2 regions of the Mesorhizobium sp. BR1-1-3 genome follow, and region 2 is predicted to be linked to the other one. Evidence: predicted binding sites of a transcription regulator. Region 2 holds the regulator's gene; the other holds the start of a gene.

Region 1 (3,415 bases), on a different contig from region 2:
CCCATGCGCCGCGTCGGGATCGCCGCCATGATCGCCTCTTTCTGCTTGTCGTTGAGCTTGTCGGTCATTGCCGATTCGATGAAGCCTGGTGCAACGCAGTTAACGGTGATGTTGCGGGTGGCGATCTCCTGCGCCAGCGACTTGGAGAAGCCGATCATGCCGGCCTTGGAGGCGCAGTAATTGGTCTGGCCGGGGTTGCCGGTCACGCCGACCACCGAGGTGATGTTGATGATGCGGCCATGGCGGCGGCGCATCATCGGATGGGTGAGTTCGCGGGTGAGCCGGAAAACGGCGGTCAGATTGACCTCGATCACGCTGTCCCAATCGGCATCCGACATGCGCACGAACAGCCCGTCCTTAGTGATGCCGGCGTTGTTGACCAGGATGTCGACGCCTTCGAGATCGGCCTCGGCTTTCTGGCCGAGCGCCTTGACCTCGTCACGGTTGGACAAATTGGCCGGGAACAGCTTGACCCGGTCGCCAAGCTCGCTAGCCAGCGCGTCCAATTTCTCGATGCGGGTGCCATGCAGGCCGACGATCGCGCCTTGCGCATGCAGCATCCGGGCGATCGCCTCGCCGATGCCTCCCGATGCGCCGGTGACGAGCGCCTTGCGGCCAGTCAATTCGAACATTTTTGTCTCCTGATTGAGAAGAGAACACCCCTTTGCAGGGAATGGGATCAAATGGGGCTTTATGCAAGCGCTGCTAGCGTCGCCTCGACCTCAGCCGCTGAGCCGACCGACGCAGTGGCGATGTCGCGGTTGATGCGCCGCGCCAATCCCGAAAGCACCTTGCCGGCGCCAATCTCATAAAGCGTGGTGACGCCATTTGCGCCGAACCACTCCACGGTCTCGCGCCAACGTACGCGGCCGGTTATCTGCTCGACCAGGCGGCGGGCGATCTCGTCCGGATCGCTGGTCGGGCTGACCGTGACATTGGAGAGGACGGGAACGACCGGCGCATTCTTTGTCACACCGGCGAGTGCGTCGCGCATGACGTTCGCGGCCGGCGCCATCAGCGCCGAATGGAAGGGCGCGGACACCTGCAGCATCAGTGCGCGCTTGGCGCCTTTCTCAGTGCACAGTTTCGCCGCCAGTTCGACCGCGGCCCTGGCGCCGGAAATGACCAGTTGGCCGCCGCCATTGTCGTTGGCGATCTGGCAGACGGAGCCTTTGGCGGCTTCCGCGCAAGCGGCTTCGACATCGGCCTGTTCCAATCCGATGATCGCCGCCATGGCGCCCTCGCCGGCCGGCACCGCCGCCTGCATGGCATTGCCGCGGATGCGCAGCAGCCTGGCGGCATCGGCAACCGAAACGAAGCCAGCGGCCGCGAGCGCCGAATATTCGCCCAGCGAATGACCGGCGACATAGGCGACCTTGCCTTTCAGCGAGAAGCCGCGCGATTCCAGCGCCCGGATCGCGGCCAGCGACACCGCCATCAGCGCCGGCTGCGCGTTGGCGGTCAGCATCAACGTCTCTTCCGGCCCTTCCCAGATCAGCTTCGACAGGTTTTCGCCGAGCGCGTCGTCGACTTCCTGGAAAATTCTGCGCGCCTCGGGAAAGGCCTCGGCGAGATCCTTGCCCATGCCGACTGCCTGGCTGCCTTGTCCAGGAAAGGTGAATGCAACGGCCATGCGCGGGCTCCCAAGGGCTGGTTTTGCTTGCCTGATAGACGAGTTTTTCTTGCCTGTGACGCAAGGCAGGCCGCCAAGTCAAGCCCGGTTCGACCCTGCTCGACGGCAGCTTCATCCGCCGAGTGCCTGTTCCGAAAGGCTTTTTGGCGATCACTCCTGATGAAAACCGCTCACGATTCGTTTGCTGGCTCTTCTTATTTTGGCCACAGGCGCTAGCTTTGCGTGACAATTCCATGACAATCGAGTGACGTGCTTGTCGCTGGGTGGGGAAGTTAAAGTGGCAAAGAGTTACAAACGCGCCGGCAAGGCCGCGCCACAGTTCCTGGAAGACGACCCCTCCACCGGCTATCTGCCGGGCAGGAGATGGCCGGTCGTGCGCTATGGGCTGATCAGCCTGGCGATCGCCGCCGTCCTGGTGTTTGCCATCGAACTGATCGTGCGCGGCGACTTTGCCGGCACGGTCTCCTTCTTCCTGCAGCCGCTCAAGCCGGGCTGGACCACCATCGTCGTGTTTGCGCTGATCCTGATCGGCCTCGATGCGGTGCTGGGCCGCAGCCATCAGAGCCTGATGATCGTCGCGCCGCTGACGCTATCGCTTGCCTTCGTCGGCCACCAGAAGTCGCATTATCTCGGCGATCCGCTCTATCCGACCGATTTCCTCTATGCCCGCCAGATCTTTGCGCTGTTGCCGCTTTTGGTGCGCGACCGGCCGATGACCGCGCTCGCCATGGTCGTCGGCATCGTCGCCGGCCTGTCGCTGCTCGTCTATGGCTGGCGGATGTGGCGCCGCAAGGTTCCCGCACTCAGCCGCAAGGGACGCCTTGCGCGGCTGACGCTGGCAGTGCCGCTGCTCGCCTTCTTCGTTTCGATCATGGACTATGCCACGTTCTCCTGGACCAGGGACCGGTTGCAGATCATCCCGATCATGTGGGACCAGAAGGAAAACTATGCCTCCAACGGTTTTGCGCTGGCCTTTGCGCTCAATGTGCCGATGGCGCATGTCTCTGCGCCGCCGGGCTATTCCGACAAGGCGATCGCGGCGATCGCCAGGCCCGATGTGACCGCCTCGGTGCCGGCCGAGAAGCCTGACATCATCATCGTCATGAGCGAGTCCTTCTGGGACCCGACCAAGCTGCCCGGCGTCACCATCACACCCGATCCGATCCCCAATGTGCGGGCGCTGCGCTCCGGCTCGATGTTCTCGCCGGAGTTCGGCGGCATGACCGCCAATATCGAGTTCGAGGCGCTGACCGGCTTCTCCAACGCGTTCCTGCCGGCCGGCAGCATCCCCTACCAGCAATATGTGCGCACGCCGACGCCGTCGCTGGCAACCTTCCTCAAGAGCCAGGGTTATCGGGCGCGCGCCATCCATCCGGGCACCAACTGGTTCTGGAACCGTGGCGCGGTCTACGCCGATTTCGGCTTCAACGATTTCAAGTCGGAAGAGACGCTGCCGCCAATGCAAAAGCGCGGGCCACTGGCATCGGATGCCGCGATGACCGACGAGATCATCAGCGAGGCCGACGCCAGCGAAGAGCCGGTGTTCTTCTTTGCGGTCAGCCTGCAAAACCACGGTCCCTACGAACCGAACCGCTATTACAGTCCCACGCACAGGGTGCAGGCGCCGATCAGTCAGTGGGCGCGCGAATCGCTGCTCAGCTACGCCGAAGGCTCAGCCGATGCCGATCGCGGTCTCGAACGCCTCGTCGAATGGGCAAAGACACGCTCCCGCCCAACCGTGATCGCCTTCTTCGGCGACCATCTGCCGCCGCTCGGGCCGGT
Region 2 (3,415 bases):
GGTGTTCCAGAAACCCAATCCGTTCCCAAAGTCGATCTACGAGAACGTCGCCTATGGGCCGCGCATCCACGGATTGGCCAAGCGCAAGGCCGACATGGATCAGATCGTCGAGTCCAGCCTGAAGAAGGCGGCGATCTGGAACGAGGTCAAGGACCGTTTGCAGGAACCTGGCACGGGTCTTTCCGGTGGCCAGCAGCAGCGCCTGTGCATTGCACGCGCCATCGCCGTGTCACCCGAGGTGATCCTGATGGACGAACCGTGTTCGGCGCTCGACCCGATCGCCACCGCTCGCGTCGAGGAACTGATCGACGAACTGCGTCAGAACTATACGATCGTCATCGTCACCCATTCGATGCAGCAGGCAGCGCGCGTGTCGCAGCGCACCGCGATGTTCCATCTTGGCTATCTGGTCGAGGAGGGCGCCACCGACAAGATGTTCACCACCCCCGACGACAAACGCACCCAGGACTACATCACCGGCCGGTTCGGCTGATCTCAGGCATATGAGGGACGAAGATCATGGGTGAACATACCGTCGCATCTTTCGATGAGGATCTGGAGCAGATCAGCCAGCTGATCCGCGACATGGGCGATCTCGCCCGCTCGATGGTCGGTGGCTCGACCAGGGCTTTGCTCAATTCGGACAATGCGCTGGCGCAGCGGGTGGTTTCCGATGACGCCATCATGGATGCACGCCAGCGCGAGCTGGACGATCGTGCCATCACGCTGATCGCCAAGCGCCAGCCGATGGCCAACGATCTGCGTGCGGTGGTCGGTTCGATCCGCATGGCCGGCGACCTCGAGCGCATCGGTGACCTTGCCAAGAACATCGCCAAGCGCGTCGGCACTGTCGGGCTGAGCGTCACGCCGCACGACCTTTCGCATTCGATCGACGCGATGGCGCAGCTGGTGCTGATCCAGGTGCAGGGGGTCGTCGACGAGTATGCCGCCGCTGACGCGGCAGCGCTTGCCACGCTCAGAAACAATGATGAACGCATCGACGTCAAATACACATCGGTGTTCCGCGAACTGCTGACCTACATGATGGAAGATCCGCGCAACATCACGGCGTGCACGCACCTGTTGTTTTGCGCCAAGAACCTCGAGCGGATCGGCGACCACGTGACCAACATCGCCGAAAATGCCTATTATGTTTTGACCGGCACGCAGTTGCCAGCCAACCGTCCGAAGCAGGACGAGACGGCAATGTCCGCGCCAGCGGCATGACAGGGGTGACCAGCCGATGATCGCGCCACGCATCATGGTGGTGGAGGATGAGGAGCCGCTAGGCGTGCTGCTCCGCTACAATCTCGAATCCGAAGGTTACCAGGTCGAGGTGGTGACGCGCGGCGACGAGGCCGAAATCCGGCTGCAGGAGAACGTTCCAGACCTTCTGGTGCTCGACTGGATGGTGCCTGCGGTTTCCGGTATCGAACTCTGCCGCCGGCTAAGGATGCGTCCCGAGACCGAGCGGCTGCCGATCATCATGCTGACCGCGCGAGGCGAGGAAAGCGACCGCGTGCGCGGCCTCTCGACCGGTGCCGACGACTATCTGGTCAAGCCTTTCTCGACGCCGGAGTTCATGGCCAGGGTCAAGGCGCTGCTGCGCCGGGCCAAGCCGGAAGTGCTGTCCAGCGTGCTCAAGGTCGGCGATATCGTGCTCGATCGCGAATCGCACCGTGTCTATCGCAAGAAGAGCGAGATCCGGCTCGGGCCGACGGAATTCCGCCTGCTTGAATTCATGATGCGCCATCCAGGCCGCGTGTTCTCGCGCAGCCAACTGCTCGACAATGTCTGGGGCGAGACGATCTACATCGACGAACGCACGGTCGATGTGCATGTCGGACGGCTGCGCAAGGCGGTCAACAACGGCCGCATGCCCGATGTCATTCGCACCATCCGTGGGGCGGGTTACGCCATTCGCGAGGACTGAACTCCCTCGTTTGAACTCACGCCACGTTCTTGCCGCCGAAACCGGATCTCGCCTGCACGCCCGGCGCAAAAATCTCCTGATCGACGAAGATCAGCGCCCGCATGGCGCAGCCTTCGCGGATCAGCGGCAGTTCGTTCGGCTCGGTGTCGAAGGAAATCGACTTGGAATGCTGGCCGCCGGCGGTCTGGGCAATCGCTTGCCGCAATGCCGGCTCGATCAGGTCGAAGGCGGCGGCGCTGACGCCGACCATGGCGACCGGCGCCGGATCGATCAGCGCAAACAGGCTGCCGAGGCCGTAGCCGAGCGCTTCGCCGGCCTTGCGATAGGCTTCCCGTTCGGGCCCGTCCTTTTCGCGGGCGGCAGCAGCCAGGGCGCGCATGTCGGCGTCGCTGACATCGGCGACGGGCTCTGCATCCTCGCCCATCTGCCGCGCGTTGCGCCAGATGGCATAATTGCCGGCATAGGCTTCGACGCAGCCGCGCCGTCCGCAGCGACACAGCGCGCCGTTCGGCCGATGGATCATGTGGCCGAATTCGCCGCCCGAGGAATGGGTGCCGGTGAACAATTCGCCCTTCAGCACCAGCCCCATGCCGATGCCGTGCGACAGGAGGATGGCGATGAAATCGTCGCGGTAACGATCGGGGTCGCGCCAGCGCAGCGCCACCGCCATCATGTTGCAGTCGTTCTCCATAATGGCGGGGATGCCGAACTCCTCTTCGAATATGTCGGCGAAGGCGATGTCGGTGTGCGGCGTGATCGGCGACCACAGCATGGCGCGGGCACGGGTGTCGGTGATGCCCTGGACGGCCAGCGCGATACGAGCGATGCTGCGCACGTCCAGGTCGGGATCTTCCAGGCGGCGCCGCACGATTGCCGTGCACTCACCGATCAGCGAGTCGCGCGACATCGTCAGCGTGTCGAGCCGGCGCTGTTCCTCGGATATTACCTGGCCGGCATAGTCGATGACGGCGACCGAGAGGAAGTTCAGCGACAGCACCACGGTCATTACCGCGGCCGCTTCCGGATTGAGGCTGAGGCCGACCTGCGGACGGCCGCGTTTGAGCGAGCCGGCCTCGCTCGGCTTGCTTTCGGTCAGGATGCCTTCGACGATCAGGTCGGATGAGATCGCCGAGATCGTCGAATGGCTGAGGCTTGTGGTTGCGGCGATCTCGGTGCGCGACGGCTGTCCGGCGCGGCGCACCGCCGCGATCACCATCGCGCGGTTGCGGCGGCGCAAATCGTCGTGGCGGATTCCGACCGACATGCTCTTTCATATCCTCCCGGTCGCCGCGGTTCTTCCTGCCCTGGAACGCTGTCGGTGACGCGGTCAAATACTGGCAGAAGCCGCGCGCCGTGTCATTTATTTATTCCGAGACCCGAAAAAAATTCGAAACGACATCAAAATCCATCAGAATCGATGTTGACAGCGTTCGGGCGTTGGCCCAGTATTTTTTCGAGGCTCGAAAAAATAGGGCCTCTGTG

The links. Region 2 encodes PhoB, which activates phosphate uptake and scavenging genes when phosphate is short. Its sites were predicted from a motif close to TGTCATNNANCTGTCAT; they were not measured.
Region 1: a site for PhoB is predicted at 1,856-1,872, ahead of LB559_RS04160 (LTA synthase family protein). Genes of this name have one in related genera too.

The regions. Positions count from the first base shown of each region.
Region 1 is NZ_JAIUIC010000001.1:819,238-822,652, forward strand. It holds gene fabG (3-oxoacyl-[acyl-carrier-protein] reductase) at 1-632, opposite strand, end outside; gene fabD (ACP S-malonyltransferase) at 692-1,633, opposite strand; gene LB559_RS04160 (LTA synthase family protein) at 1,887-3,415, shown strand, end outside.
Region 2 is NZ_JAIUIC010000006.1:238,754-242,168, reverse strand. It holds gene pstB (phosphate ABC transporter ATP-binding protein PstB) at 1-493, shown strand, start outside; gene phoU (phosphate signaling complex protein PhoU) at 520-1,227, shown strand; gene phoB (phosphate regulon transcriptional regulator PhoB) at 1,244-1,933, shown strand; gene LB559_RS15985 (ROK family protein) at 1,950-3,197, opposite strand.